One region of the Mesorhizobium sp. CNPSo 4689 genome, then DNA from elsewhere that is predicted to be linked to it. Evidence: riboswitches for the same ligand, from Rfam matches in the RefSeq annotation. Region 1 holds a riboswitch; the other holds the start of a gene.

Region 1 (15,238 bases):
ATAGACCAGCCGTGGATCGCGGATGGCGGCAAGGGCCGCGGCCGTGGCGTCAGTCGAGCCGTCATCGACAACGATGTGCTCAAACTGGGTAAGGCTTTGCGCCAGCACGCTTTCCACCGCGCGCACCACCTGGTCGCGACGATTGTGGGTCGGCGTGATCACCGTGATAAGGGGGGCCGGGTCGATGGTTTTGCCCATGCGGCTATGCCCCAGGTTCTGCGATGTGCGGATAGATTTGATGGCCGCCTTCCATACCACCCCGGGATTGCGTTCGATTCGACCGTACAAAAAAGAAAAGCCTGTGTCATCCCGACTGTCGGCAGGCAAGCCGTGCGCCCGTCGAATTTCACAAGCCGCGCCTGAACTGCAACACCGTCTGCTGGCTGGCAAGCTCATCCGGAAGGAATGAGAGTCGATTCAACTGCCCGCCTAGGGAAATAGCTGCCGCTATTACCTGTCACGTAATCGACCTGCCTACCGCATGTCGGCAAGACTGCCGCGGTTGCAAAAGAGGAGTTCAGCCATGACCGCTTACGCCGTTGCCCATATGCGCCAGGCCACATTGGGACCTGAGATTGTCGAATATCTGCACAAGATCGACGCCACGCTGGAACCCTTCGGCGGCCGCTTCCTGGTGCATGGCGGTGCGGTAGAGGTCGTCGAGAATACCTGGCCGGGACATCTGATCGTCATCGAATTCCCCGACCGTGACCATGTACGCCGGTGGTATGACTCGCCCGCCTATCAGGCGATCCTGGCGCTGCGCACCGAAAACTCGCAGTCCGACGTCATCTTCGTCGACGGCGTCGAGCATCCCCACAAGGCCACCGACGTTCTGGAATAGCTGCGTGGCCGGCAGCTGGCCAAGATCATCGCTTCAGCAGGAACACCGCCTGCTGGCCGAAGAAATTCCAGAACCACCACGGCATCGACAGGCCGATCTTCTGGCCGTTGGCGTCGAGAGCGGTCGCCCTTTCCACCGTGGCGCCGAGCTCCTCGCACAGATTGACGAAGTCGCGGATGGTGCAGAAATGGATGTTTGGCGTGTCGTACCAGGAATAGGGCAGGTCCTTGGTCACCGGCATCCGCCCCTTGACGAACAGCGACAGCCGCACCCGCCAGTGGCCGAAATTTGGAAAGGAGACGATGGCGCGGTTGCCAATCCGCAGCAACTCGTCGAGCACCAGCTTCGGGTTGCGGGTGGCCTGCAGGGTCTGCGACAGGACGACGAAATCAAAACCCTTGTCGGGATAGAATTCGAGGTCCGTGTCGGCGTCGCCCTGGATGACGCTGAGGCCGCGCGCCACGCATTCGTTGACGCCGCGCTGCGACAGTTCCAGGCCGCGGCCGTCGATCTGCTTGGTCGCCTGCAGCAATTCGAGCAGCAGGCCGTCGCCGGAGCCGACGTCCAGCACCCGCGACCGCGCCGGGATGAGACCGGCGACGACTTCGAGGTCGACGCGCTGGGCGCGATTTACACTCATGGCTTCGCCTCCTGCCTGGCGCATGATTCCGGTCCGAAAAGTCTGCAACTTTTCGGGGTCATGCGCTGAGCCCTCGCGCTCGCGCGGCCGAGCCGATGAAGCCGTTGATGGCGGCGAACAGTTCCGGTTCCTCGAGCAGGAAGGCGTCGTGGCCGCGGTCGGTGTCGATCTCGACGAAGGAGACGGAGGCACCGGCGGCGTTCAGCGCGTGCACGATCGAGCGGCTCTCCTCGGTTGGGAACAGCCAATCGCTCGTGAAGGACACCAGGCAGAAGCGCGTCTTCGTTCCGGCAAAAGCATCGGCCAGCCGTCCGCCATGGTCGGCGGCGAGGTCGAAATAATCCATGGAACGGGTCATGTAGAGGTAGGAGTTGGCGTCGAAGCGATCGACGAAAGTCATGCCCTGATGGCGCAGGTAGCTCTCGATCTGGAAATCGGCGTCGAAGCCGAAGGTCAGCGCCTCGCGGTCCTGCAGATTGCGGCCGAACTTGCGGTGAAGTGCTGCTTCCGACAGATAGGTGATGTGCGCGGCCATGCGCGCCACCGCGAGCCCCTTTTCCGGGCGCTTGCCATGCTCGAAATATTTGCCGCCATGCCAGTCCGGGTCGGCCATCACGGCTTGCCGACCGACCTCGTGGAAGGCGATGTTCTGCGAGGAATGGCGGGCGCCGGTGGCGATCGGCAGCGCCGAGAAGACGCGCTCGGTATAGGTCGAGGCCCATTCCAACACCTGCATGCCGCCCATCGAGCCGCCGAGCACGCAAAACAGTTTTTCGATGCCGAAATGGTCGACCAGCATAAGCTGTGCCCGCACCATGTCGCGGATGGTGATGATCGGCAGGTCGAGCCCGTAGGGCTTGCCGGTGGCCGGATTGGTCGAGGCGGGGCCGGTGGAACCTAGGCAGCCGCCGAGGACGTTGGAGCAGATGACGAAGAAACGGTTGGTGTCGATGATCCTGCCGGGGCCGATCAGCGCCTCCCACCAGCCCGGCTTGCCGGTCACCGGATTGGTGCTGGCGACATGCTGGTCGCCGGTCAGCGCATGACAGACGAGGATGGCGTTGGAGCGCGCGTCGTTCAGCGTACCGTAGGTCTGGTAGGCGATCTGGAACGGCGACAAAAGCGTGCCGGCGTCGAGCTTCAGCGGCTTGTCGGCGCCGAACCGCAACACCGGGCTCGACGGTGCGTCGATCTCGTTGTTGGTTCTTCCAGGGCGCGGAACGGCCATCATATCGCTCTTGCAGTACGCATCGTCCGGCCGGCGGCGGACAATAAAAAAACCGGCAATGCCTTCGCAAAGCCGGTTACAGGATGCAAACGGCCCTTTAGCGAGTTGTTTAACGTGGCTGCAAGCCGACCGGCCAAATCACCACGGAACTGTCACATTCTTCTAGAACTCGCGCGCCTTGCCGTCAACGGCCGGCCACTCGCGCCACTGCCGGCTCTCGACATTCCGGGCCACGGCTAGTATTTCCGCTGCGGCTTCCGGCGGAAGAAATCTCGATGGATTTGTTAGACATGAACAAGAGACCGGATCAGGCACGGCCAACGCCCCGCGCGGGGATCATGGACATCGACGCCTATGTGCCAGGCAAGAGCACGGCGCCGGCCGGTGTTGCCAAGGTCTACAAACTGTCGTCGAACGAGAACCCGCTCGGCCCATCGCCGAAGGCGATCGAGGCCGCGCGCGAAGTCGCGGCAAAGCTCGACGTCTATCCCGACGGCACCGCCAGGCGGCTGCGCGAGGCGATCGCCGAGGTGCATGGACTGAATGCGGCGAACATCATCTGCTCCAACGGCTCCGACGAGATTTTGGGCCTGCTGGCACAGACCTACCTGGCGCCTGGCGATGAAGCTGTTTTTACCGAACACGCCTTCATGGTCTACAAGATCTACATCCAGTCGGCCGGTGCAACACCGGTCGCGGTCAAGGAAACCGACGAGCGCGCCGACATCGATGCGATACTGGCGGCGGTGACGCCGCGCACAAAGATCGTGTTCCTCGCCAATCCCAACAACCCGACCGGCACCTATGTGCCATTCCAGGAAGTGCGGCGCCTGCATGCCAGCCTGCCGAAAAACGTGCTTCTGGTGCTCGACGCGGCTTACGCCGAATATGTGCGCCGCAACGACTATGAAGCCGGCATCGAGTTGGCGGGCAGCGCCGAGAACGTGGTCATGACCCGTACCTTCTCCAAGCTCGGCCTTGGCGGGGCGCGGATCGGCTGGATGTATGGTCCGATGCACATTGTCGATGCGATCAACCGCATTCGCGGCCCCTTCAACGTCAATGCCACGGCGATCGAGGCCGGCATCGCCGCCATCCGCGACCGCGGCCATATCGAGCGCAGCGTGGTGCATAACGAGAAATGGCTGACATGGCTGAGCGAGGAACTGACAAAGCTCGGGCTCAGGGTAACGCCGAGCGTCGGCAATTTCCTGCTGATCCACTTTCCCGACGACAAGAAGCATTCGGCTGCGGCCGCGGACGACTATCTTACGGCGCGCGGCTTCATCTTGCGGCGCGTTTCCGGCTACGGCTTTCCCAATGCACTGCGCATGAGCATCGGCACCGAAGAAGCCAATCGCGGCGTCATCGACGCCCTGACGACATTCCTGAAAAGCTAGAACGCCATGACATCACCGCTGTTCGAAAAAATCGCGCTGGTCGGCATCGGCCTGATCGGCTCGTCGCTGGCCCGCGTCATCCGCCGCGAGGGGCTGGCCGGCCATGTCGCCATCGCGACGCGCAGCCCGACTACACTGGCGCGGGCGCAGGAACTCGGCCTCGGCGATTCCTACACCACCGATGCGAAGGAAGGGGTGCGCGATGCCGATCTGGTCATCGTCTCGGTGCCGGTCGGCTCCTCCGGCGCGATCGCCGAAGAAATCGCGCCAGCACTGAAGAAGGGCGCCATCCTCACTGATGTCGGCTCGACCAAGGCCTCCGTCATCGCGCAGATGCATCCGCATGTGCCGGAGGGGGTCCATTTCATTCCCGGCCATCCGCTCGCCGGCACGGAAAAATCCGGGCCGGACGCCGGTTTCGCCGACCTCTTCGACAATCGCTGGTGCATCTTTACACCGGTTCCAGGTACTGATCCGGCTGCATTGGAAAAGCTGTCGGAGTTCTGGCGGCGCTGCGGCTCCAACATCGATACGATGGACCCGCAGCATCACGACATGACTTTGGCCATCGTCTCGCATTTGCCTCATATCATCGCCTACAACATCGTCGGCACCGCGGACGATTTGCAGTCGGTGACCAAATCCGAAGTCATCAAGTATTCGGCTTCCGGCTTTCGCGATTTCACCCGTCTCGCCGCCTCCGACCCGACAATGTGGCGCGACGTCTGCCTGCACAACAAGGACGCCATCCTCGAAATGCTGGCGCGGTTCTCGGAGGATCTTGCCTCGCTGCAGCGGGCGATCCGCTGGGGCGACGGCGAAAAGCTGTTCGACCTGTTCACCCGCACCCGTGCCGTGCGCCGCTCGATCATCGAGGCCGGCCAGGACATCGACGTGCCGGATTTCGGCCGGCAGGCGGTTGAGCACCCGGCCAAGGGGTAAGGTCAATTGATATTCAGGTGAGGCCGGCCTGCAAATGGCGGTCTCCTGCGCTTCCGGTGCTCACGTACTTCAAGTACGCTCCGCTCCGGTTCTCGGAAACCAACATTTTCGGCTCGGCCTGACCAGAGTCTCAACGGACCTTGGTTGAGGCTATCATGACGCAGGCCAGTGGGCCGCCATCATCGCCAGCGTCTCGGCCCGGTCCGGCGCGCCCAGCCGACCGCCGAAGCGCTGGCATTTGAGCGCGGCGGCAGCGCTGGCAAAGCGCAAGGCCTGCTCGGGAGGCATCGCCTCCGCCATGCCGACGGCAAAGGCGCCGTGAAACACGTCGCCGGCGGCGAGCGTGTCCACCGCCTTGATCCTCGGCGCCGCGACATGGCGCACGCAGCCGGTCGAATGGTCATGCCACCAGCTTCCCTGTGCTCCGCCGGTAACCGCGACAAAGGCATCGGTACGGCTGGCGAGATCGGCGCAGGCGGTCTCCGGATCCAGCGCCTGGCCGCAGACGATGCGTGCCGCCGGCTCCGAGGCGACGATGTGCGTGGCTAAAGGCAACAGCTGTTCCAGCACCTCCAGCGGCGCGGTGTCGGCATCGAGGATCGCCGGACGGCCCATCGCCCGCGCCGAGGTCAGGGCCAGTGCGGCGGCGCCCGGCCAGCGCACGTCGACCAGCACGGCGTCGAAGCCGGAAAGATCGGCGGGCAATTTCTCGGGATCGGCCTGCGCCTTCGGGTCGTAAAAGGGAACGATGATGCGTTCGCCATGGGCGTCGACCAGGATCGCGGCCAGTGCCGAACGCGCGCCGTTGACGCGCCGGACAAAGCCGCAGTCGACACCTTCGGCCTCGATGCCGGCAATGAGTTGGTCGGCGACGGCATCGTCACCCGCACTTGCCCACAGCGAGACATCGGCGCCGAGCCGCTGCGCGGCGCAAGCAGCACTGGTAGCCATGCCCGAGGCCATCTGGGCAGCGTCGGAGGCGATAAACTTGCCCTGATGCATGGGCAGCGTGTCGAGACGAAGGATGGTGTCCAGCGTCAGCGCGCCAACGCTCAGGAGCCTTACCGGTCTGCTCATTCGTTGTTCCTAATCGACCGGCTTGATCTTGCCCAGCGGAATGAAGCCGAGCGATGCCTTGCCCTTGACGATCCTGAGCGGCATCGACGGTTCGTTGCCGAGCATCGCCAGGCCGGCAAAGCCTTGCTCGATCTCACTCTTGCGCTCGGGGATGGCGGCGCCGAGGATTGCCGCCACCGCCTTGGGATCTTTCAGCCTGATCGTCAGATCGGCATCGATCAGGCCCTCGGCATCGACCGACAGAGGCCCGGAGACGGTAACGCGCGCCGTGCCTGACGAGAGGTCCAGCTTGGCGATGTCGACGGCCTGGCCGCGCAGGCTCTTTACCTGCTTTCCGATCAGCGCGACGCCGTTCTTTAGCGTCGCCTCGCCGCTGCCGTCGAGCGCCGGCAGTACGCGGCCGCCGATGGCGTTGGCGTCGATCTCGAGATCGCCGACGCTTCCAGTGTAGGCGATGTCCTGGCCATCGGGCTGCAATTGCCCCGCCGCCGTCCCGGCGCTGAACAGCGAGACGGGATCCGTGTCGTCGGCTGGGTCGGTCTGGCCGGATAGGCCCTCGGCCTTCAGCGCAATGCGCCGCGGCAGCGGCCAGGAGAGCTTCACGTCTGCCCGCAGTCTGTCCCAGTCGATCCAGAGCGGTGTCATGCCCGGCACGGAGGTCCTGAGCGGCCCGCGCAGGTCGGCGACCGGCGACAGAGGCCGGGTGATCTGCGCGACGGCATTGAAGCTGCCGGTCGAGGCGGCGACATTCCTGGTGTCGTCCTCATAGGCCAGGGTGTCGCAAGAAACGGCAAAGCTGAACGGATAGCCGCTGACGGTCAGGTTGGAGCAACCGGCCTCGATGCCGTTGCCGTTGAGCGCGGCCACCGCCTTGTCGGCTTCGCTCCTGACGCGGTCGGCCAGATAGAACCAGCCGCCGCTGTAGATGGCGAACAGCACGGCGATGAAAGCGAAAAGCCAGAACAGCCGGCGGCGAAAGTTCGGCGGGCGCTCGTCACTTGACGTCATGCTGCAGCTTTCATTAACGCCGCCTGTTGCGGGTGGACTGTCGTTTACGCAACAAGCAGATAGACGGAAAAAGCACCGATTCCGATGCAGTGTCGTCACTCTCGTGCAATCAGGCTTGGCGATATGGGCGATTTTTGGGTTTTTGGCTATGGGTCGCTGATCTGGCGACCGGGATTCGCGCATGTCGAAACGCGGCGCGCCCGCCTTTACGGCTACCGCCGGTCGCTCTGCGTCTACTCCTTCGTGCATCGCGGAACGCGCGCGCGGCCGGGCCTTGTGCTCGGCCTCGACCGTGGCGGCTCCTGTGTCGGGCTGGCGTTTCGCGTGCCCGGCGAGCTGCGCGACGAGGTGCTCACCTATCTGCGGGAGCGCGAACTGGTGACGAGCGTCTACCTCGAACGGCAGCTCGATATCCGCCTCGACAAGAATGGCACGAGCGGGGGCGAGACGGTGAGCGCGGTCGCCTTTATCGTCGACCGCGCGCATGAGCAGTATGCCGGCGGGCTCGACGCGGCGCATGCGGCTGATATTGTCCGCGGCGCCGTCGGCCAGTCCGGCAGGAACGAGGATTATCTGCTCAGCACGCTGGAACATCTGGAGGCGCTGGGCATAAGCGACCACTGGCTGGAAGAGGTGGCCCGGCGCCTCGCGCCTTTGTGAAGCGCTGGCCCGCAGGAAAGAGCAGCCAGGCCTTTGACCTTGGCATGACGAGACCTAGCTTAGCTCCAGCCCCGAACCCTCGGGTTTTCGCCCGTCCCATACCAGCATCACGGAGCCAATCTTGCAGAAACGCCGTCTCGGTCGTACCGACCTTTCCATCGCGCCGCTGGTTCTGGGCGGCAATGTCTTTGGCTGGACCGCCGACGAAAAGACGTCCTTCGACTTGCTCGACCGCTTTGCCGGCGCCGGCCTCAACGCCATCGATACGGCGGACGCCTATTCGCGCTGGCATGCCGGCAACAAGGGCGGCGAATCCGAAACCATCATCGGCAAGTGGATGAAAAGCCGCGGCAACCGCGACGAGGTCATCGTCATCACCAAGGTCGGCTCGGACATGGGCCAGGGCAGGCGGGATCTCTCTGCTGCCTATATCGAAAAGGCGGTCGACCAGTCGCTGAAGCGGCTGCAGACCGATGTGATCGACCTCTATCTGTCGCATTGGCCGGATCCGGCGACGCCTTACGAGGAAACGCTCGGCGCCTACCAGAGCCTGCTCGCCAAGGGCAAGATCCGCCATGCCGGCTGCTCCAACCTCGATGCCGGCCAGTTGCGCGCGGCGCTGGACGTGGCAAGCTTGCGCAGCCTGCCGCGCTACGAAGTGCTGCAGCCTGCCTATAATCTCTACGACCGCTCATCCTTCGATGGTCCGCTGCGCAATCTCTGCCTCGCGGAGGACATTGGCGTCATCAGCTATTACGGTCTCGCCAAGGGGTTTCTGAGCGGCAAATACCGCAGCGAGGCCGACCTCGGCAAAAGCCAGCGCGGCGGAGGCGTCAAGGACTATCTCAATCCACGCGGCATGCGCATCCTGAGCGCACTCGATGCCGTGGCCGAGCGTCATTCGGCTACGCAGGCGGAGGTGGCGTTGGCCTGGGTGATGGCCCGGCCGGGCATCACCGCGCCGATCGCCAGCGCCACGACGCTCGCCCAGATGGACAGCCTGGTACGCGCCGCTTCGCTGAGGCTCGGCGTGGACGATATGGCCGCGCTGGACGAGGCGAGTGCATAGCCGCCGGCGGCCTTTCACCGACGCACGATCGTTCAAGACGCGCCGCGCTGCCTGTCATAGCGTTTTCGCATCGTGGCAAGATGCGGGAAGCCGAGATGGCCGGAGAGGTTCTTTCGCATACGCAGCAGTGGCAGCAATTGCTCGCATTGGTGCTGGCGGCAACCGTCGTCATGGGCAGTCCAGGCCCGGCGACGATCAGCGTCACCGCCGTAGGCGCCGCCTTCGGCCTGCGCGATTCGCTCCGTTACGCATCGGGGATCGTCATCGGCACGATCGCGGTGCTGCTGGTGGTGGCCACCGGCATCATGGCGGTGCTTGCCTCGATGCCGGGACTGGCGCCGCTGCTGGCGATCGCCTCGGCCGCCTACATCCTCTACCTTGCCTACAAAATAGCGACCGCGCCGCCGCTGACCGGGCGTGAAAGTGGCGCTGACCGTCCCACGTTCCTCGGCGGGTTCCTGCTCGCCGTCGCCAACCCGAAAGCCTATGTGGCGATTGCCGCCGTGCTCGCCGGCGCTTCATCGGGAGCCGGGGATCTCGGCATCCCGGCCAGGCTGGCGGTCCTGGCCTTGATGATCGTCGCCATCCATGCGCTGTGGCTTCTCGCCGGGGCGGCCTTCGCCCGCTTCCTGCGTCAGCCGCTGGCTTCGCGCATCATCAATCTGGCGTTCGCGGCAACGCTGGTGCTGACCACAGCACTGGCGGCGTGGCCGTGAGCCGACCGGGCGGGATGGCTGGGGATCAGGCCTTCGCCTTGTTCGCCGCGCCGAGTTCTGCCAGCCGCTTGACTGCCGTCGGCGGCATCGGCGGCGGGTTTGGCGCGCGCGAGGCCTCAACAAGCATTTGGTCGCAGGCAGCTTCCGTCTCGCCGATCAGCCGCTCCATGAACTCTTCCCTGTCGAGCCCTGCGGGGATCGGCGGCAGGAAGCGCGCCTTTACGGTGCCGGGGTAGCGCAGGAACTTGCGGCGTGGCCAGTAGAGGCCAGCAACATGCGCCACGGGCACCACGGGGACGCCAAGCTGGGTGTAGAGCTCGACGATGCCATATTTGTAAGCCGGCTCGTCGCCCGGCGCGCGGCGCGTGCCTTCGGGATAAATGATCAGCTGGCGCGGATTGCGCGCCATCTCTTCCCTGGTCGCGGAGACCACCGCCTTCAGCGCCTTTGAGCGGCTGCCGCGATCGACCGGGATCATGCGCATCTTCATGATGTACCAGCCGAAGAAGGGGATCCAGGTCAGTTCCCGCTTCAGGATGTAGAGCGGGTCCTGCAAGAATGGGAAGAAGGCGATCGCGTCCCAGAACGACTGGTGCTTCGGCGCCAGGATGAACGAGCCCTCGGGCAGGTTTTCGAGGCCGGTGATCTCGCTCTTGGTGCCGGCGATCTTGTCGTAGAGCCACATGCAGGTGCCTGACCAGAATTTCGGCACGAACCAGGCACGATGGCGCGGCGAGAGGAAGTAATACGGGGTCCAAAGGACCATCTGGACGATCAGGTTGACGTAGAAGACGAGGTTGAACGCCAGCGAGCGGATGTAGAGCATGCGGGAAGGGCCCGGTGAGGAGGTGTGCGTTGGTTACACCAAGCGCGGGCAAAAAGGAAACGCGATGCCGGGAATGATCCCGGGCTTGCGCGCCATCTACCACATGATCTGCGTCAGGCGCTCCTTCAGACGCGGCGCGGCGAAGTCGAGGAATGCGCGCAGTTTTACCGGCAGCAGGCCCTGGCCGGCATGGACGAGGCTCACCGGCCATGGCTGCAACTCGAACTCCTGCAGGATGGGGCACAGCGTGCCGGAGCGGACCTCGGCGGCGATCTGGTAGGACAGCACCTTCGTCACCCCGACGCCGGCGATAGTGGCATCGATCGCGGCTTCCGCCGTATTGACCCGAAGCCGAGAGCGGACCGGAATGGCAAGTTCGCTTTTGCCGGCGACGAAGGTCCAGGCTGCGGGGGCGGAGAGGTTCTCGAAGGTGATGCAGCTGTGCGCCGCAAGGTCTTGCGGGGTTTGCGGCGTGCCGTGGGCGGCAAGATAAGCGGGGCTAGCGCAGACGACGCGGCGGATCGAACCGACGCGAATGGCGACCAGGCTCGAGACGGGCAGATCGCCGATGCGCACGGCAAGGTCGATATGCTCCTCGACCAACTGGGTGATCCGGTCGGCGAACGTCAGCCGGACTGCCACTTCGGGGTAAGCGGCGAGGAAGGCAGTGACGACCGGCAGGACATGCAGGCGGCCAAAGACGATCGGCGCGGTGATGATCAGTTCGCCGGTGGGCACGCTGTATTCGCCGGCGGCGCTGCGTTCGGTCTCGCCGAGGTCGTCCAGAATGCGGCGGCATGCGACCAAATAGGCCTGCCCGGCATCGGTCAGCGTCAACCGTCGCGTCGACCGGTTCAAAAGACGCGTCTTCAGATGTCTTTCCAGATCGGAGACCTTGCGGCTGACCGTCGCCAGCGGGATGCCGAAACGGCGCCCCGCCGCGGAAAGGCTGCCGGTCTCCACCGCGGCGACGAACAGCGACATGGCCTCGAGACGATCCATAATTCTCCCGAAAAATGGAAGTATGAGTTGCAGATATGCCATCTACATCCGAAAGATGGAAGGTTCTACCTGTCGTGGGCGATGACCACAGGTTCCCCGAGGAGGTTTCCCATGAATGCCCACACCTTCACCAGCGACGTCGCCTTCACACCGACCGTCAAGGCGATCCAGAGCCGCAAGGGTTCGCGCGATGCTTATGCCCGCGTCGAGGGGCGCGGCGGCTGGCAATCGGAAATCACCCCCGACCTTGCCGGCTTCATCGAGGCGCAGACCAGCATCTTCCTGGCGACGGCCAATGGCGAGGGCCAACCCTATATCCAGCATCGCGGCGGGCCGGCCGGGTTCCTGAAAGTGCTCGACGAGCGCACGGTCGGCTTTGCCGACTTCTCCGGCAACCGGCAATTCATCACCCAGGGCAATCTGAGCGACAATTCCCGGGCTTTCCTGTTCCTGATCGACTACGCCCGCAGGCAACGCATCAAGATCTGGGGCACGGCCCGCATCGTCGAGGACGACGTCGAGTTGATGGCGAAGCTGATGCCAGGGGATTACAAGGCGCGCCCCGAGCAGGTCATCCTGTTCACCGTTGCGGCCTGGGACGCCAATTGCCCGCAGCACATTCCGCAGCGCTTCGAGGCGGCCGACGTGGCAGCCGCGCTGGCCGAGCGCGACCGGCGCATAGAACGTCTTGAAGCGGAGATTGCCGGCCTGCGCGCCGCCTTGGGCACTGCTGCTGCAGAGAGATGACCGCCAGCAGCGCTCAGTTGTGCGCTGTCGCGGCTTGCGCCACCGCGATGCTGCCGGTCTGGCGAGCCGGCACGATGCCGCGGGCCAGCGCCAGCACATATTTGCTGTACTCGGTCAAAAGCACGCGCAGCGCTTCCGGCTTGGTCAGCCAGCCACCATTGCCGAGATTGGTGTTGACCACCGGGTAGGGTTCGAGCCTGGCGCCATGCAGCAACCGGCTCATCTCCAGCAGGCTGCGCGGCATGTGGTAGTTGTTGGTGACGAGGATGACGGTACCGTAGGCGTGGCTCTCCACCCATTTGGCGCTCTCCTCGGCGTTGCCGATCGTGTCGAGCGCGGCACGGTCGATGTCGACGCAGCAGGAAAACAGTGCCTTGTCGCCGCCGGTCGCGGCCTGGAGCTGGCGGCGGCTGGCCGAAGGGTGGACGCCGCTGATCAGCAGACGCTCGCCCTTGCCGGAGGCAAGCAGGTCCATCGCCGCGTCGAGGCGAGACTGCCCGCCGGTGAGCACGATGATGGCGTCGGCCTTGGCCGGATTGGCTGGCGTGGTCATATGGCTGACTGTGCTGGCGAACCAGCCGAAACCGCCGGTAAACAACGCGGCCAACACGAGAATGGAGAAAGCGGAGATGCGCAAGGCTCTTGCCAATCGGCTCGGCCAGCCCCGGGCATGCGAAAGGGAACCAACCACTGGCATCTGTCCAGCCGTTCCGGTTGAATCCCTCGCGTCCATCATCCTATGGTTAATCCTGAAATGTGGCCTTTGATAGGAAAAAATGCGCACATTGCGTTACGTCAGTTTTCTGCCCGTGATCGTTCCTGGTTAAGTTTCGTTTTCTTCTGCATGCCGCCATCCCAACCTCAGCCCGCGTCCGGCTGACGGATGTCGATGTCGCTGAGATAGGTGACCACGGTGGCATGCGACGTCGCCGCCGTCAGCGCGCCGATCACCAGGACCATCAGGCCGACGCCGAGATAGCCCGCCGATCCGATGGCGAAATTGCCGAAAAGGGCGGTCGCCTGGTCGGCCTGCGGCGTCGCCATATTGCGCGACGACCACCAGGAAAAGACAATGAATACCAGAATGGCGGCGGCCCCGCCGGCGGCAGCACCCTTCATACCGGTGACCAGGAAGTGCCAGCGGAATTCGCGCGCGATGAAGCGCGCCTCGGCGCCGACGAAATGCAGCACCTCGATGATGTGGCCGTTGCCGGCCATGGCGCCACGCGTTGCGAACACCACAGTCAGCACGGTGGCCGATAGCATCAGCGCCAGCACGGCGATGCCGATGGTCACCGTGGTGCGGGCCATGGCAACCAGCCGATCGACCCAGGTGCGATGATCGTCAAGTGCGGCACTCGGCAGCTTGGGCGTGATCGCGGCGCGCATGGCGGCGAAGTCGGGCGGGTTGTTCTCGTCGATGGTGACGACGACCAGGCGCGGCACCGGCAATTCGTCGATGTTGAGGCCCGAGCCCAGCCACGGCTCCAGCAGCCGGGCGGTCGCGTCGCGGTCGATGATCTTGGTCTCCTTCACGCCAGGGAATTCGCCGGCGATCTGCGAGGCCTGGGCAAGGGCTGCCTCCATATCGAGACCTTCGACCGGTTTGATCTGGATCGTCGCCTCGCGCGAGATCTGGTTCTCCCAGACGGACGCGGTGTCGCGCACCAGCGTCACGGCGCCGAAGGTCAGGCAGGACAGGAAGGTCATGATGGCTATGACCAGCACCAGAGCCCGGCCAGCAATGTTTTGCGCCGGCACGATCGGCGCCATCTTGCGCTGGACGCGCTGCGCCGCGCCGGCCATCTCGGCGGGCTGTTCGTGCAGGTGTTCTGCGGAAAGCTCAGTCATAGACATCAAGCCTCCCGCCGGCCAGGATCATGCGCCGCGCGTCGACCTGCTCCATCAGGCCGAGATCATGGGTTGCGATCACCACCGCGGTGCCGAGACGGTTGAGCTCGATGAACAGCCTGAGCAGCCGGCGCGCCAGCGGTGGGTCGACATTGCCGGTCGGCTCGTCGGCAAGCAGGATCTCGGGTTGCTCGATCAGCGCCCGGGCGATCGCGGCGCGCTGTTTTTCGCCGCCCGACAGCACCGGCGGCAGCACATGCATGCGCTCGCCGAGACCGACCCATTTCAACAGTTCGGTGACGTCGGTGCGATAGCTCGCTTCCTCGCGCCCGCGCACGCGCAGCGGCAAGGCCACGTTCTCATAGGTGGTCATGTGGTCGAGCAGACGGAAATCCTGGAACACGACGCCAATACGGCGCCTCAGATGCGGCAGTTCGCTGCGCGAGATGCGCGAGCGGTCCTTGCCGAAGATGGTGATCAGCCCGCGCGTCGGCTTCAGCGACATGAACAGAAGGCGCAGCAGCGTCGTCTTGCCAGCGCCCGAAGGGCCGCTCAAGAACTGGAACGAGCGCTCCGGAATGTGCAGGGAAATGTCACGGAGGATTTCCGGACCCATGCCATAGCGGAGGCCGACATTTTCAAAGCGGATCACGTTCGACGACCTGAAACTTGCAGCGGCGGCGTGCCAGCCCTTTCTCTCAAATGACCATCGGCCGGCATGGTTAACCGTCGGTTAATTTTCGGTGTTTTTCGGTTCAACAAAGGGGTTCCGGTGGGGAAGCGTTAACCATTTCCGTTTACGCAAAAGAAACGAAGACGAACAAGGGCCATAATGGCTGAAGATCGAACCGCGCGCCCGGTTTCCGGCGAAATCATGACCGGGCTGGGGACAAGTGCCGCGGCGGAACCGCGCGCGCCGGCCGCCGACATCGTCGATGCCGATTATGAGGTGCTGCCGCGCCATGGCGTCAAGGCGGAAATCCTGTCGCCGCCTGCATCGCGCATGAGCGATGCGCCCTCGATCGAAGGCATGGAGATGCTGCGCAAACCCGAAGCCGCAGCAGAGCGCCCGCCGGCCTCGCGCGGCGGGCCGATCTTCTGGATCGCCGGCGTCGGCGCGGCACTTGCCGCCTTCTGGGTCTCGGGCGGCCACGCACTGGTGCGCCAATCGCCGTTCTGGGCCGCCGAGCGGCAAGCCGGTGTCGCGGTCAGCATCTCGGGCGTCACC
Region 2 (15,238 bases), on a different contig from region 1:
GTCCCAGCTCGAGGCGCTCGGCTATACCGTCGACCTGCAATACGCGCAGGACGACATTCCGAACCAGCTCAGCCAGCTGGAGAACGAAATCACCAAGGGCCCGAAGGCGCTGATCATCGCCTCGATCGACGGCACTACCTTGTCGGACGCGCTGCAGAAAGCCGCTGACGCGGGCGTCGTCGTCGTCGCCTATGACCGCCTGATCAAGAAGACCGCCAACGTCGACTACTACACCACCTTCGACAATTTCGGCGTCGGCGTCATCCAGGCCAATTCGCTGCTCAAGGGCCTCGGCATTCCGGAAAAGAAGGGACCGTTCAACATCGAGCTGTTCGGCGGTTCGCCGGACGACAACAACGCCTTCTTCTTCTACGACGGCGCCATGTCGGTGCTACAGCCGCTGATCGACAACAAGACCCTCGTCGTCAAGTCGGGTCAGACGGGCATGGACAAGGTCGGCACGCTGCGCTGGCTGGCCGCCACCGCGCAGGCCCGCATGGACAACCTGCTGTCCGCCAACTACTCGGACGGCAGCCGCGTCGATGGCGTGCTGTCGCCGTATGACGGCCTGTCGCGCGGCATCATCGCCTCGCTGCGCGCCGTCGGCTACGGCACCGCCGACCAGCCGTGGCCGGTCGTGACCGGCCAGGACGCCGAGACCGCTTCGGTCAAGGCGATCATCGCCGGCGAGCAGTACTCGACCGTGTTCAAGGACACCCGCGAACTGGCCAAGTCGACCGTCGAACTCGTCGACAAGGTGCTGTCGGGCGGCAAGCCGGACGGTCTCGACACCAAGACCTACAACAACGACGTCAAGGTCGTCCCCTCGATCCTGTTGACGCCGCATGAGGTCGACAAGTCGAACTACCAGGCGCTGGTCGTCGACTCCGGCTACATCAAGGCCGACGAACTGAAGTAATCTCGGTTGCAAAATCAGGGGTCCTGCGCAACGCAGGGCCCCTTTTCGTTAACCAGCGAGCCCGGTATTGTTTGCCGGCCTCGGAGGGAATTCCTGATGACCTCGACGATTTTGGAGATGCGCGACATCACCAAGACGTTCCCCGGCGTGAAGGCGCTGTCGAACGTCAACCTCAGCGTCGAGGAGGGCGAGATCCATGCCGTGGTCGGAGAGAACGGCGCCGGCAAGTCGACGCTGATGAAGGTGCTGTCGGGCGTGTACGCGTCCGGCACCTATGAGGGCGCGATCGTCTACCGCGGTGAGGAATGCCATTTCAAAGGCATCCACGACAGCGAGCACAAGGGCATCGTCATCATCCACCAGGAACTTGCGCTGGTGCCGATGCTGTCGATCGCAGAGAACATTTTCCTTGGAAACGAGCACGCCAAATTCGGCGTCATCGACTGGAATGCCAACGAGACGCGTACCAGCGCCCTGCTCAAGAAGGTGGGCCTCAAGGAGGACCCCAAGACGCTGATCACCAATATCGGCGTCGGCAAGCAACAGCTGGTCGAGATCGCCAAGGCGCTCAGCAAGGAAGTGAAGCTGCTGATCCTCGACGAGCCGACGGCGTCGCTCAGCGAAAAGGACAGCCAGGCGCTGCTCGACCTTTTGCTTGAATTCAAGCGCCAAGGCATGACCTCGATCCTTATCTCGCACAAGCTCAACGAGGTGAACCGGGTCGCCGACAAGGTCACGGTCATCCGCGACGGGCGCACGATCGAGACACTTGCCAAGAAGGATATCAGCGAAGACCGCATCATCACCTCGATGGTCGGCCGCTCGCTCGACGACCGTTATCCGCCGCGCGAGCCCAAGATCGGCGAGACCGTGCTCCAGGTGAAGAACTGGTCGGTCTATCACCCGCTCCATGCCGAGCGGCAGGTGATCAAGGGTATCGATATCGACGTCCGCAAGGGCGAGGTGGTCGGCATTGCCGGGCTGATGGGCGCCGGACGCACCGAATTCGCGATGAGCCTGTTCGGCCGCTCCTACGGCCGCCGCATCACCGGCGAGGTGATGCTCAAGGGCAAGCCGATCGACGTCTCCTCGGTGAGCAAGGCGGTTGAACACGGCATCGCCTATGTCACCGAGGACCGCAAGACCTACGGCCTCAACCTGATCGACCATATCAAGCACAATATCACGCTGGCCAATCTCAGCGGCGTGTCGCGTCATAGCGTGATCGACGATATGCGCGAGCTGGCCGTCGCCAACGACTACAAGGCCAAGACTAACATCCGCTCGTCCAGCGTCTATCAGATGACGGGCAATCTGTCGGGTGGCAACCAGCAGAAGGTGGTGCTGTCGAAATGGCTGTTCGCCAATCCGGAGGTGCTGATCCTCGATGAGCCGACGCGCGGCATCGACGTCGGCGCCAAGTATGAAATCTACACCATCATCGCGCGTCTCGCCTCCGAGGGTAAGGCGATCATCGTCATCTCGTCGGAGATGCCCGAACTGCTCGGCATCACCGACCGCATCTACGTCATGAACGAAGGGCGCATCGTAGGCGAAATGGCGGCAAGCGACGCAAGCCAGGAAAAGATAATGCGTGCCATCGTCCGGGGAGAAGGAAAAGCATCATGAGCACCGAAAGCGCTCCCGCGCCGAAAAGCGGCGTCGCCGAAGATGTGCAGCAGGGGCCCCGCGTGGCCGTCTCTGCGCTAATCACCAATTTGCGCGAGTACGGCCTGATCCTGGCGCTGATCGCCATCATGGTGTTCTTCCAGTTCACCACGTCCGGAACACTGTTCAAGCCGGTGAACCTGAGCAACCTGGTCCAGCAGAACTCCTTCATCATCGTGATGGCGCTGGGCATGCTGCTGGTGATCGTCTCCGGCCATATCGACCTCAGCGTCGGCTCCGTCGCCGGCTTCATCGGCGCGCTGGCGGCGATGATGATGGTCATCTGGCCGCTTGGCCCCTTAAGCAATCCGCTGGTGGTGTCGATCGTCTGCCTGATCATCGGCGGCCTGATCGGCGCGGGGCAAGGCTACTGGATCGCCTATCACCGAATACCGAGCTTCATCGTCACGCTGGCGGGCATGCTGATCTTCCGCGGCATCTGCCAGGCGCTGCTGGGTGGCGGATCGTCCGTGGGGCCGCTTCCGGCTGGCTTCAAGGCGCTCAGCTCCGGCTTCATTCCGGATTTGATCGGCCCCTTGGTGCTGATCCCGCCGACGGTGAACGCCGCCGGCAAGACCATCGTCGGCAGCGGCCTGACGCTGCACATGACGACGATCGTGATCGGTCTCATCGCCGTGCTCGCCTATGCCTATTTCGGGCTCAAGGCACGGCGCACGCGCGAGCAGCACGGCTATGAAGCCGAGCCCTTCACGCTGTTCGTCGTCAAGACCCTGGTGACCAGCGCGCTGGCGCTGCTCCTGGTCTACCAGTTCGCCACCTACAAGGGCCTGCCAATCGTTCTCATGGTTATGGGCGTGCTGATCGCACTGTTCGTCTTCGTCACCAAACGCATGACGATCGGCCGCCGCATCTATGCGATGGGCGGCAATGCCAAGGCAGCACAGCTGTCGGGCATCAAGACCGAACGGCTGACGCTGATGGTGTTCGTCAATATGGGCGTATTGTCGGCGCTTGGCGGCCTGATCATCGCGGCGCGGCTCGGACAAGCGGTTCCGGCGGCGGGCCTCGGCAGCGAGCTCGACGTCATCGCAGCGGTGTTCATCGGCGGCGCTTCAGCCATGGGCGGCGTCGGCCAGGTGATCGGCGCGGTGGTCGGCGGCTTCATCATGGGCGTCATGAACAACGGCATGTCGATCATGGGCGTTAATGTCGACTGGCAGCAGGTCGTGAAAGGCCTGGTGCTGCTCGGCGCCGTGGTCTTCGACGTCTACAACAAGAACAAGGGTTAAGGGCGAGGCAAGCAGGAAGGCATACGGGTCACATCGCGGCCGTCGGCAACCCGCCGATGCACAGAAGTCCCCCGAGGGACCAGGCCTGCGAGCGCAATCCGGACGAAGAATTTCACCCGCGGCGCGGATTGGTCCCGAGCCGTGCAGGTCAGGGTTTGCCATGCAGGCGGCCGGGCCAAGGCACCAGAGAGAGGGTATATCATGCTGATCTCCCAGATCCTCGACGACGCAGAGACGATCCGCGTCGTCGCCCGCAATGGCGGCAAGACCCGGATCATCAACGGCGCCCGCAGCGTCTATTCGCTGGCCATGGAAGCCGCGCGCACGGGCACCGGGCTCGCCGCGCTGATCGAGCGCAAGGGTTTTGGCGAGGCCGTCGACCTCGACGCCGCCTACAAGAAGGGGCGCCTGCTGTCGCCGATCAACCATCCCGATCCCGCGCATCTCCACCTCACCGGCACGGGGCTCACCCATCTTGGCTCGGCGGCGACGCGCGATTCCATGCACAAGAAGCTCAGCACCGACGGCGAGGAGCAGCTCACTGATTCCATGAAGATGTTCCGCATGGGGTTGGAGGGCGGCAAGCCGGCGAAGGGCCAGACCGGCGTGCAGCCGGAATGGTTCTACAAGGGCAACGGCACGATGGCGGTAGCGCCGGGCGCGGCACTGATGTCGCCGGCGTTTGCCCAGGATGCCGGCGAGGAGCCGGAGATCGCCGGCATCTACGTCATCGGCGACGACGGCGCGCCGTTCCGTGTCGGCTTCACGCTGTCGAACGAGTTTTCAGACCATGTCACCGAGCGTGTGAACTATCTTTTCCTGGCGCATTCGAAGCTGCGCAACGCCTCGTTCGGGCCAGAGATCCTGATCGGTGACCTGCCGTCCGACGTCAGGGGCTCATCGCGCATCGTTCGCGACGGCAAGCTGCTTTGGGAAAAGCCGTTCCTGTCGGGCGAGGCGAACATGTCGCACACCATCGCCAATCTCGAGCACCACCATTTCAAATATTCGGCCTTCCGCCAGCCCGGCGACGTGCATGTGCACATGTTCGGCACGGCAACATTGTCCTTCGCCGACGGCATCAGGACCGAGGCCGGCGATATTTTCGAGATCGAAGCCGGGGATTTCGGCCTGCCGCTGCGCAACCCGCTCGAGATCGAAAAGCCGGTGAAGGTGGCGGTGAAGGCGCTGTGAAGGCGTGATCTCCCCCCTCGTGGGGGAGATGGCCGGCAGGCCAGAGGGGGGCGCTGTCCCTCCAGCGTCTCAATCGAGAGCACCTGCCCTTCAGCTGTCGTGGGCGAGGGCGATCCTTCGCGCCCCCCTCTGCCCTGCCGGGCATCTCCCCCACAAGGGGGAGATTGGCAGTTTCAACCTCTCAATAAATATCGAAGTCGAAATACTTGGCCTGGATCTTCTTGTAGGTGCCGTCGGCGACGATGGCGTCTATGGCCGCGTTGAGCTTGTCGCGCAGTGCGGTGTCGTCGAGGCGCACGGCGATGCCGGCCTGCGTCTCGGTGCCCTTGACGTCGCCGACCATCTTGCAGCAGCCGTCGCTCGCCTTCTTCATCCAGTCGACCAGCACAAACTTGTCAGAGATCACCGCGTCGAGGCGGCCGTTCTGCAGGTCGGTGATCGCCTCTTCCTGGGTCGGGTAGAGCTTGGCTTCGGCGCCGGCCTTGCCGTAGACATCCTGGGCGAAATCGGCCTGGGTGGTCGATGCCTGGGCGCCCACCGTCTTGCCGGCAAGGGCTGCTGGGTCGGTCGAGGTCAGCTCGCTGTCCTTCGGAGCGACCAGCGCAAGCGGCGTCGTATAGTATTTGTTGGTGAAGGCGACCTGCTTCTTGCGTTCCTCGGTGATGCTCATAGAGGCGATGATGGCGTCGAACTTCTTGGCCTGGAGGGCGGGAATGATGCCGTCCCAGTCCTGGGTGACGATTTCGCATTCGACCTTCATCTGCGCGCACAGCGCATCGGCGATGTCGACGTCGAAGCCGACGACCTTGCCGTCCGGAGTGATGGTGTTGAACGGCGGATAGGCGCCCTCGGTGCCGATCTTCAGTTTCTCCGCTGCCTGCACCGGCAACGAACCGGCGCCGAGCGTCAGCAGGGCAGTTGCGGCTGCCGACAGGATCCATCTCGAGATTTGCATGGTCTTCCCCTTTATTTCCGTCACCTCGACGGGCTGAGGCACAGCCAAGCATGGCACGCCCGGTCAGGCAAGCACGGTCTGGCGGTGGCGGAAAGATCAGCGCGCGGCGCGGAAATGCTTGGATAGTTTCAGGCCCTGGGCCTGGTAATTCGAGCCGAGATCGGTGCCGTAGAGCGCCTGCGGCCGTTTCAGCATGTGCTCGTAGACCAGCCGCCCGACGATCTGGCCGTGATCGAGGATGAAGGGCACTTCATGGCTGCGCACTTCGAGCACCGCCCGGCTGCCGGTGCCGCCGGCCGCCGAATGGCCGAAGCCCGGATCGAAGAAGCCGGCATAGTGAACGCGGAATTCGCCGACCAGCGGGTCGAAAGGCGTCATCTCGGCGGCATAGAGAGGCGGCACATGCACCGCCTCGCGCGACACGAGGATGTAGAACTCGTCCGGATCGAGCACAAGTTCGCCGGCGCCGCTCTTGTAGAGCGGCTCCCAGAAATCGACGACGTCCTGCGCGGCACGCTTGTCGACATCGATCAGGCCGGTGTGGTGCTTGCCGCGATAGCCGACCAACCCGTCCTTGTCGCCATCGAGATCGATCGACAGTGCAATGCCGCCGCCGGAAATGTTGGGCGGCTCGGTGGCCACCAGCATCTCGGCATGATGCAGGTCGCGCAATTCGCTTTCCGACAGCAGCGCGTTGCCGGTGCGGAAACGGATCTGCGACAGCCGCGAGCCGGCGCGTACGACGATCGGAAAGGTGCGCGGACTGACCTCGAGATAGAGCGGACCATGATAGCCGGCGGCGATCTTGTCGAACTCGTGGCCGCGATCGGTCATCACGCGGGTGAAGATATCGAGCCGTCCGGTCGAGCTCTTCGGATTGGCGGAAGCAGAAATGTCCGACGGCAGCGCCAGGCTTTCCAGCAGCGGCACGATGTAGACGCAGCCTGTTTCCAGCACCGCGCCCTCGGTGAGGCTGATCTCGTGCAGCTGCAGCCGCGCGAGCTTGTCGGCGACCTGATGATCGGGGCCGGGTAGGAAGGAGGCGCGCACGCGCCAGGCCTTATCGCCGAGCCTGAGATCGAGGCTGGCCGGCTGGATCTGGTCCGCGTCGAGAGCGCGCGGCGACTTCAGCGCGCCTGACTGGAAGAGCGCGGAAATGTCCTGATCGGGAAGAATGCCTGTTCGCCGCAAAGGCTGGCTCCGCTGCAACACCGCTGGTACAAACCTCTTAATCAAGCCGGCAATTGACGCAAGCGCGGTGCGGGTCTAAAGGGTCGTTATCCCGTGGTGATTTGGCCGGTCGGCTTGCAGCCACGTTAAACAAGTCGCTAAAGGACCGTTGGCCGCAAGGCCGTATGGACCGGTTGCGACTTTCGCGGCCGGTTTTTTGTGTTTGGGACAGAGCAATGACCAAGAAGCGCGACTGGAAACCTCAGACGGCACTCGTGCATGGCGGGACCTTGCGTTCCGGCTTCGGTGAGACCTCCGAGGCGATGTACCTTACCCAGGGCTATGTCTACGAGACGGCACAGGCCGCGGAAGCCCGCTTTAAGGGCGAGGAACCCGGCTTCATTTATTCGCGCTATGCCAATCCGACCGTCGACATGTTCGAAAAGCGCATGTGCGCGCTGGAAGGTGCGGAGGACGCGCGCGCCACCGCCTCCGGCATGGCGGCGGTGACGGCAGCCCTTCTGTGCAGCGCCAGGGCCGGCGACCATATCGTGGCGGCGCGTGCCTTGTTCGGCTCCTGCCGCTGGGTGGTCGAGACGCTGGCGCCGAAATACGGCATCGAGGCGACGCTGGTCGACGGCACCGACATCGCCAACTGGGAAAGGGCGGTCAAGCCGAACACCAAACTTTTCTTCCTCGAAAGCCCGACCAACCCGACGCTGGAAGTGGTCGACATCGCCGCCGCCGCTGCGCTCGCCAATTCGATCGGCGCCAGGCTGATCGTCGACAACGTCTTCGCCACGCCCTTGCAGCAGAAGCCGCTGCAGCTCGGCGCCCACATCGTCGTCTATTCGGCGACCAAGCATATTGACGGCCAGGGCCGCTGCCTCGGCGGCGTCATCCTGTCGGACAAGAAGTGGATCGACGAGAATTTGCACGACTATTTCCGCCACACCGGCCCCAGCCTGTCGCCCTTCAACGCTTGGACGCTGCTCAAGGGGCTGGAGACGCTGCCGCTGCGGGTGCGCCAGCAGACGGAAAGCGCCGGCAAGATCGCCGACTTCCTCGCCGAACGCCCGGAAATCGCCCGCGTCATCTATCCGGGCCGGGCCGACCACCCGCAGGCCGATATCGTCAGGAAGCAGATGACGGGCGGCTCGACGCTGATCTGCCTCGACGTCAAGGGCGGCAAGCAGGCGGCGTTCGCCTTCCAGAACGCTTTGGACATCGTGCTGATCTCCAACAATCTCGGCGACGCCAAGAGCCTGATAACCCATCCGGCGACGACGACGCACAAGAACCTCAGCGACGAGGCGCGCGCCGAACTCGGCATCGGCCCGGGCACGCTGAGGCTTTCGGTCGGACTTGAGGATGCGGACGATCTGCTCGCCGATGTCGAGCAGGCGCTCAAATCAGCCAAGTAAAGGGTTCAGACTGCGATTTGGACAAACGCCTGAGCGTTGCTCAGGCGCCCTCTTCCAGTTCGGTCATCGCCTTGGTGCGGATGGTCATCGCATTGCCGCGCCAGTCGACGGCGCCGCCGAGCCAGCCGCGCGCCCAGATCGCCGGCAGCATCACGTCGCGCACCATCATCGCCGGGATGATGCGCGGCGACAGGTACCAGCCCTTGGCCCAGGCCAACGCGCATTCCGGCACATAGGCGAGCGCCAGGACGCAGAGCGCGGTGAGCGGCAGACTGATGCCGGCACCGGCGGCCGCGACCAGCGCCAGCACCAATGGCACGGCCACGCCGGTCAGGATTTCGGGAGCGAAGAACAGCGGAAAGGTGACGCGGCGCAGGCGCGCCCAACGGGCCTGGCGCGACCAGATTTCGCCGAGACGGCGCTCACCCAGAGGCTGCTCGAAAGGCGAAGCGACAAGATTGACGCGCAGCCCCAGCCCGTTGACCAGCTTGGTCGCGGCGGCGTCCTCGGCGATCTCGGCGGCCAGCGCGCGGATGCCGCCATTGGCGTCGAGCACAGGCTTCTTCCACAGCATGCTCTTGCCCTGGGCGAAGCCGAGGCCGAGCGCCTCGCCGGTATACTGCCAGCGCGCCTGCAGCGTGTTGAGGAAGGCGCATTCGACCTCGGCCCAGAAGCCGTCCGGCCGCGAGCCGACCGGGGTCGAGCAGACAAGGCCGGTGTCGGGCCGCCACGCCGCCATCAAGTGCTGGATATAGTCCCTGGGCATCAGCACGTTGGAATCGGCAAGGATGACCCAGTGGTGGCGCGCCGCTTCCCAACCCTTGACGCAATTGTTGAGCTTGGGATTGGCGCTGATGCGGTCGTCACCGACCAGCAGCCGGGCCGGCACCTTCGAAAATCGGACGATCGCCCTGTTTATCAGCTTGACCACCGGATCGTCGGCGTGGGCGACGCAGAAGATCAGCTCGTAGCGCGGCCAGTCGAGCGAGAAGGCGCGCTGAAGCGTTTCTTCGGTGAACGGCTCGACGCCGCGCGAGGGGATGACGATCGACACCGGCGGCGCCTTGCCGGGGGGCCGCGCAAGCGTGCGCGGCCGCTTCAGCCTGAAGGCCGCAAGCAGGATGCCGGCGAGATTTGAAAGAATGAGGGCTGTCGAAAGCACGGCGGCGGCGATGACGATCAGTTCCATCGAGATCTGGTCACTCCGGAAAAGCCGGCCGGAAGATGGCCGTTTTGAACAGGTCGACAGAGCGCTTGAGTCGCCCGGCACGGTCCGTGCACACCATCATTGTCATGTGTCACTCAAATGACATTGTTTGGCGGCAGGTGCGCACAAAGACGGAAGAGACAGGCGCCGCGCTCCGTTGACCTAGTCAAAGAGTGCACCGAGACTTCCGCCAGGACTGTTTGGAGTAGCTCATGTACCGCGCCATTACGCGCAACATCGAAGTGCAGGTCAGGCCGTTCTATCTCGAGGATCGCTCGGATCCGTCGGAGAACCGCTATGTCTGGGGCTACCACGTGACCATCGACAACCAGTCGGACGAGTTCGTGCAGCTGATGTCGCGCTATTGGCACATCACCGATGGCACTGGCCGGGTCGAGGAGGTACGCGGCGCCGGCGTCGTCGGCGATCAGCCCGAACTCAACCCCGGCGACAGCTACCAATATACGTCCGGCTGCCCGCTCTCGACGCCGTCCGGCATCATGGTCGGCCATTACACGATGCGCAACAAGCGGGGCGAGACGTTCGACATCGCCATCCCGGCGTTTTCGCTGGATCTGCCGGGCACGCGCAGGACGGTGAATTAAGGGAGCAAGCGGTCTAAAGTTCGCGCCGCCCCTCATCCGCCTGCCCGGCACCTTCTCCCCGTATAGTGACGGGGAGAAGGAGTTACGTCACTGAGCCGCCGCGAATTCCGCCGGGTCGAAGTCGTACTGCGTCGAGCAGAACTCGCAGGCGACATGGATGCCGCCATCCTCGGTGCTGTCCTTGATCTCCTGCGCCGAGAAGCCTTCGAGGATGCCGCGGATCTTCTCGCGCGAGCAGGAGCACTGGTCGGCCACCGGCACGCCGCCGAAGACACGTACGCCATGCTCGTGGAACAGCCGGTAAAGCAGCCGCTCGGCGCCGACCGTCGGATCGATAAGCTCGGTCGGCTCGATGGTGCCGAGCAGGGCCAGCAGCTCCTGCCAGGAATTATCGACCGGGTCATGGACCTCGTCGCGCGGATCGCCGTCGCCGCCGGAAATGTCCGGCACGCGCATGCGCTCCGGCGACTGCGGCAGGAATTGCGCCAACAGACCGCCGGCGCGCCATTGCTCGCGGGGACCACCGATGCCCGGCGTCACCAGCTTGGCAACCGAAAGCCTGAGATCGGTCGGGATCTGCTCCGACTGGCGGAAATAGGTGCGCGCGGCCTCTTCCAGCGTCTCGCCGTCGAGCTGGACGATGCCCTGATAGCGCTGCGTGTGCGCGCCCTGATCGATGGTCAGCGCCAGCACGCCGTTGCCGAGCAGCGTCTGTTGCGAGATTTCGCCGGCAGCCGTCAGCGCCTCGAGCCGGTCGGGGTCGAAGCGTGCATAGGCCCGCAACGCGGATGGCGTCGAAAAATCCGCCACCAGCATGTCGACCGGCCCGTCGGTGCGGGTCTGCAGGATGAACTTGCCCTCGAATTTGAGCGAGGTGCCGAACAGCACCGTCAGCACGCAGGCTTCCGCCAGCAGGCGGGCGACCGGCTCGGGATATTCGTGGCGTCCAAGGATGGCGTCGAGCATCGGCCCGAGCTGGACGGTCCGGCCGCGCACGTCGAGCGGGGCGACCTCGAACGGCACGACGTGATCGTCGCCGGCATAGCCGAATTCGCCGAGTTGAGGGTGGTGTTCAGTCACTTGACGGGTTTCCAACATGACAAAGCTCCGGCGCGCGGCCATGCGGCCCGGAGGGGCACATGCACCGAAACGCGCTCAATTTGCGTGATGGCCCGCAGATAGGCATCACACCTCCGGAGATCAAGCGCCCAGGCACCAGGCCAAAACCGCCTTCTGGGCGTGCAGCCGGTTCTCGGCTTCGTCGAACACCACCGAATGCGGCCCGTCGATCACCTCGTCGGTGACCTCCTCGCCGCGATGCGCCGGCAGGCAGTGCATGAACAGCGCGTCGGGCTTCGCCTTGGCCATGAGCGCCGCATTGACCTGATAGGGCAGGAAGACGTTGTGGCCACGGGCACGGTGCTCCTGACCCATCGACACCCAGCAGTCGGTGACGATGCAATCGGCCTGATCGACGGCTTCCTCGGGCGACCGGGTGAAGGTCAGCTTGCCGCCATTGGCCTTCGACCAGTCGACATGCTTTTCGTCGGGCTCGCTGCCTTCCGGCACCGCGACATTGAGGTTGAAGCGGAAGCGTGCGGAGGCTTCGAGCAGCGAATGCAGCACGTTGTTGCCGTCGCCGGTCCAGGCGATGGTCTTGCCGGCGACCGGACCGCGATGCTCCTCGAAGGTCATGATGTCGGCCATCAGCTGGCAGGGATGGGTGTCGTCGGTCAGCCCATTGATGACTGGAACGGTGGCGTTCTCGGTCAGTTCGAGCAGCCGCTCATGCGATGTGGTGCGGATCATGATGGCGTCGACATAGCGCGACAGAACCTTGGCCGTGTCGGCGATGGTCTCGGAACGGCCGAGCTGCATCTCGGTGCCGGTCAGCATGATGGTTTCGCCGCCGAGCTGGCGCATGCCGACGTCGAAGGATACGCGCGTGCGCGTCGACGGCTTGTCGAAGATCATCGCCAGCACCTTGCCCTCGAGCGGCTTGGTCCGCTCGCCGGCCTTGAGCCTGGCCTTTCGCACCACCGCATCGTCCAGCATGAAGCGCAGATCGCCTTCGGAAACGGCGGACAGGTCGGTGAAGTGGCGAACGCTCATCGGGAAAGGTTCCAGGATTACTTCGCGGCGGCCGCGGCGATGGCATCGGCCAGGCCCTTGGCGCCGGCGCGGATGCGGTCGAGCGCCTCGCTGATCTCGGCGTCGGTGACGGTGAGCGGCGGCAAAAGGCGGATGACGTTGTCGCCGGCCGGAACCGCCAGGAAATGCTGGTCGCGCAGCGCCATGTTGACCTTGGTGTTGGGCATCACGCATTTCAGGCCGAGCATCAGCCCGGTTCCCCTTATGCCCTCGATGACATCGGGGAATTCGTCGGCGACGCCGGCCAGCCCCTGTTTCAGCAGCAGCGCCTTGCGTTGCACATCCTCGAGGAAACCGCCTTCCAGCACCACGTCGAGCACGGCGTTGCCGACCGCCATCGCCAGCGGATTGCCACCGAAGGTGGTGCCGTGAACGCCGGCGGTCATGCCGACCGCGGCTTCGTCGGTGGCGAGGCAGGCGCCCATCGGGAACCCGCCGCCGATGCCCTTGGCGATCGCCATGATGTCGGGTGTCACACCCGTCCATTCATGCGCGAACAGCTTTCCGGTACGGCCGATGCCGCATTGGACCTCGTCGAAGATCAACAGCAGGCCGTGCTGGTCGCAAAGCTGCCGCAACCGCTTCAGGGATTGGGTCGGCACCGGGCGGATGCCGCCTTCGCCCTGCACCGGCTCGATCAGGATGGCTGCGGTCTCCGATGTGATCGCCTTTTCCGCCGCGTCAATGTCGTCGAAACCGACCTGGTCGAAACCCTCGACCTTGGGGCCGAAGCCTTCGAGGTATTTGTACTGGCCGCCGGCGGCGATGGTCGCCAGCGTGCGGCCGTGGAAGGCGCCTTCGAAGGTGATGACGCGGAAGCGCTCGGGATGACCCTTGACGAACTGGTAGCGCCGCGCCGTCTTGATGGCGCATTCCAGCGCCTCGGCGCCGGAATTGGTGAAGAACACCTTGTCGGCGAAAGTGGCGTCCGCCAGCCGTTCGCCCAGCCGCCTCTGCTGCGGAATCTCATAGAGATTGGAGACGTGCCACAGCTTGCCCGCCTGCTCGGTGAGCGCGGCGACCAAATGCGGATGGCTGTGGCCTAGCGAATTGACCGCGATGCCGCCGGCAAAATCGAGATATCGCTCGCCCTTGTCGGTGACCAGCCATGTCCCCTCCCCGTGGTCGAAGGCCAAGGGTGCGCGAGCAAAGGTCTCGAAAAGCGCCGAACCGCTCATTATATGCGTCTCCGGTACCGGAAAATCAAAAAAGCCGCCAAAGCGGCGGCCTTCGCGGCTTATCGTGTTTTTCGGCCATGAAGTCAACGAAAACGTCGCGCATAGGCGCGCGGCACGCCCCCGACAGGACGCCGGCTCATCAGCGACCGGGCAAGTTGGGGAAAACCGTAAAAACTGATTCGTGTGGCCTTTGGGACTCTTGTCACAGAGTCAGCGCATGAGGTATTTGTAGTCGAGAAATAACTAGATTTCGTGCGGCGGACCCAATCACCCGGTATATGTGGTGTTGTCTGCCCGGCGGGAGCCGGGACGGGAAAGGATTCCGATCGCCGCACTTTGCAGCAGGAGCGCGGTCACATGAACTGGACTGACGAGCGGGTCGAACTTCTCAGGAAACTGTGGTCGGAGGGGCTGAGCGCCAGCCAGATTGCCGCACAGCTCGGAGGCGTCAGCCGCAATGCGGTCATCGGCAAGGTGCACCGCCTGAAGCTGTCGGGCCGCGGACGCGCGACGGCCAGCCCGGCGCGCCAGAAGAAGGCAGTGCAAGGATCATCCGTCCAGAAATCGGTGTCACGCGCAGCAAGCACGCAGCGCCACGTCACTACGTCGATCGGTGCAAACGCGCTGCAAGTGCAGTTCGATGCCGAACCGGTGGCGCGCCACTACATCCGCCCGGTCGAGAACGTCGTCGTGCCGATCTCGCGGCACCTGCAGCTGGTCGAACTGACCGAGCGCACCTGCAAATGGCCGAATGGCGACCCACTTTCGGAAGACTTCAACTTCTGCGGCAACGATGCCGCCGAAACCGGCCCCTACTGCAAGTATCACGCGAGGGTGGCGTTCCAGCCGGCGTCGGAGCGGCGGCGTAGTCGGTGAGTAGTGAGGGAATAGGCGGCGAGCGCCGCTGCCACCAATCACTACTGACTACTCGCTACTCACTCCTTCACAGCCAGCCATTCTTGCGAAACCGCCAGTACAGGAACGAGCAGATCAGCGCGATCGTCACCAGCACGACCGGATAGCCGTATACCATCTTAAGTTCCGGCATATCGTCGAAATTCATGCCATAGATGCCGGCGAGCGCCGTCGGAACCGCCAGGATGGCAGCCCATGAGGCGAGCTTCTTGGTGTTCGCCGTTTCCTGGCTCTGGCCGACCAGAAGGCTGGCCTCGAAGGCAAAGGCGAGCACCTCGCGCAGGCTGTCGATCTTCTCCTGGACGGTGCGGATATGATCGGTGACGTCGCGAAACAGCGGGTGCATTGCGGCATGGATCTGCGGCAGCTCGGCGCTGGTCAGCCGGCGGCAAACCTCCACCAGCGGAAGAGCTGCATTGCGCAGGCGCAACAGATCACGGCGCAGCATATAGAGCCGTTCGATGTCGGGGCCGGTCATCGGCTGCAGCAGCACCCTGTCCTCGATCGCCTCGACCTCGTCCTCGATCTGCTCGAGCACCGGCATGTAATTGTCGACGATGAAATCGAGAATGGCATAGAGGACGAAATCCTCGCCCTTGGCC

Evidence for each region. A riboswitch is a leader RNA that binds a small molecule or an ion and turns the genes downstream of it on or off. The one in region 1 is predicted to bind S-adenosylmethionine.
Region 2: linked by a shared signal. The riboswitch ahead of AC04SI_RS02605 (O-succinylhomoserine sulfhydrylase) and the one ahead of metX (homoserine O-acetyltransferase MetX) in region 1 are both predicted to bind S-adenosylmethionine.

The regions. Positions count from the first base shown of each region.
Region 1 is NZ_JBWLUZ010000016.1:95,126-110,363, reverse strand. It holds gene AC04SI_RS20520 (glycosyltransferase family 2 protein) at 1-198, opposite strand, end outside; gene AC04SI_RS20515 (DUF1330 domain-containing protein) at 524-844, shown strand; gene metW (methionine biosynthesis protein MetW) at 870-1,484, opposite strand; gene metX (homoserine O-acetyltransferase MetX) at 1,543-2,712, opposite strand; SAM riboswitch at 2,790-2,867, opposite strand; gene hisC (histidinol-phosphate transaminase) at 3,003-4,112, shown strand; gene AC04SI_RS20495 (prephenate/arogenate dehydrogenase family protein) at 4,119-5,054, shown strand; gene AC04SI_RS20490 (sugar kinase) at 5,208-6,131, opposite strand; gene AC04SI_RS20485 (DUF2125 domain-containing protein) at 6,141-7,139, opposite strand; gene AC04SI_RS20480 (gamma-glutamylcyclotransferase) at 7,263-7,799, shown strand; gene AC04SI_RS20475 (aldo/keto reductase) at 7,921-8,868, shown strand; gene AC04SI_RS20470 (LysE family translocator) at 8,964-9,584, shown strand; gene AC04SI_RS20465 (lysophospholipid acyltransferase family protein) at 9,610-10,410, opposite strand; gene AC04SI_RS20460 (LysR family transcriptional regulator) at 10,507-11,412, opposite strand; gene AC04SI_RS20455 (pyridoxamine 5'-phosphate oxidase family protein) at 11,524-12,159, shown strand; gene AC04SI_RS20450 (YdcF family protein) at 12,173-12,895, opposite strand; gene AC04SI_RS20445 (cell division protein FtsX) at 13,021-14,010, opposite strand; gene ftsE (cell division ATP-binding protein FtsE) at 14,003-14,662, opposite strand; gene AC04SI_RS20435 (hypothetical protein) at 14,840-15,238, shown strand, end outside.
Region 2 is NZ_JBWLUZ010000001.1:560,911-576,148, reverse strand. It holds gene chvE (multiple monosaccharide ABC transporter substrate-binding protein) at 1-919, shown strand, start outside; gene mmsA (multiple monosaccharide ABC transporter ATP-binding protein) at 1,016-2,548, shown strand; gene mmsB (multiple monosaccharide ABC transporter permease) at 2,545-3,837, shown strand; gene araD1 (AraD1 family protein) at 4,039-5,031, shown strand; gene AC04SI_RS02615 (ABC transporter substrate-binding protein) at 5,213-5,986, opposite strand; gene AC04SI_RS02610 (2'-deoxycytidine 5'-triphosphate deaminase) at 6,083-7,177, opposite strand; SAM riboswitch at 7,261-7,338, shown strand; gene AC04SI_RS02605 (O-succinylhomoserine sulfhydrylase) at 7,393-8,580, shown strand; gene AC04SI_RS02600 (ceramide glucosyltransferase) at 8,621-9,769, opposite strand; gene apaG (Co2+/Mg2+ efflux protein ApaG) at 10,000-10,392, shown strand; gene AC04SI_RS02590 (Hsp33 family molecular chaperone) at 10,480-11,514, opposite strand; gene argF (ornithine carbamoyltransferase) at 11,593-12,504, opposite strand; gene AC04SI_RS02580 (aspartate aminotransferase family protein) at 12,522-13,721, opposite strand; gene AC04SI_RS02575 (GcrA family cell cycle regulator) at 14,079-14,597, shown strand; gene AC04SI_RS02570 (magnesium and cobalt transport protein CorA) at 14,665-15,238, opposite strand, start outside.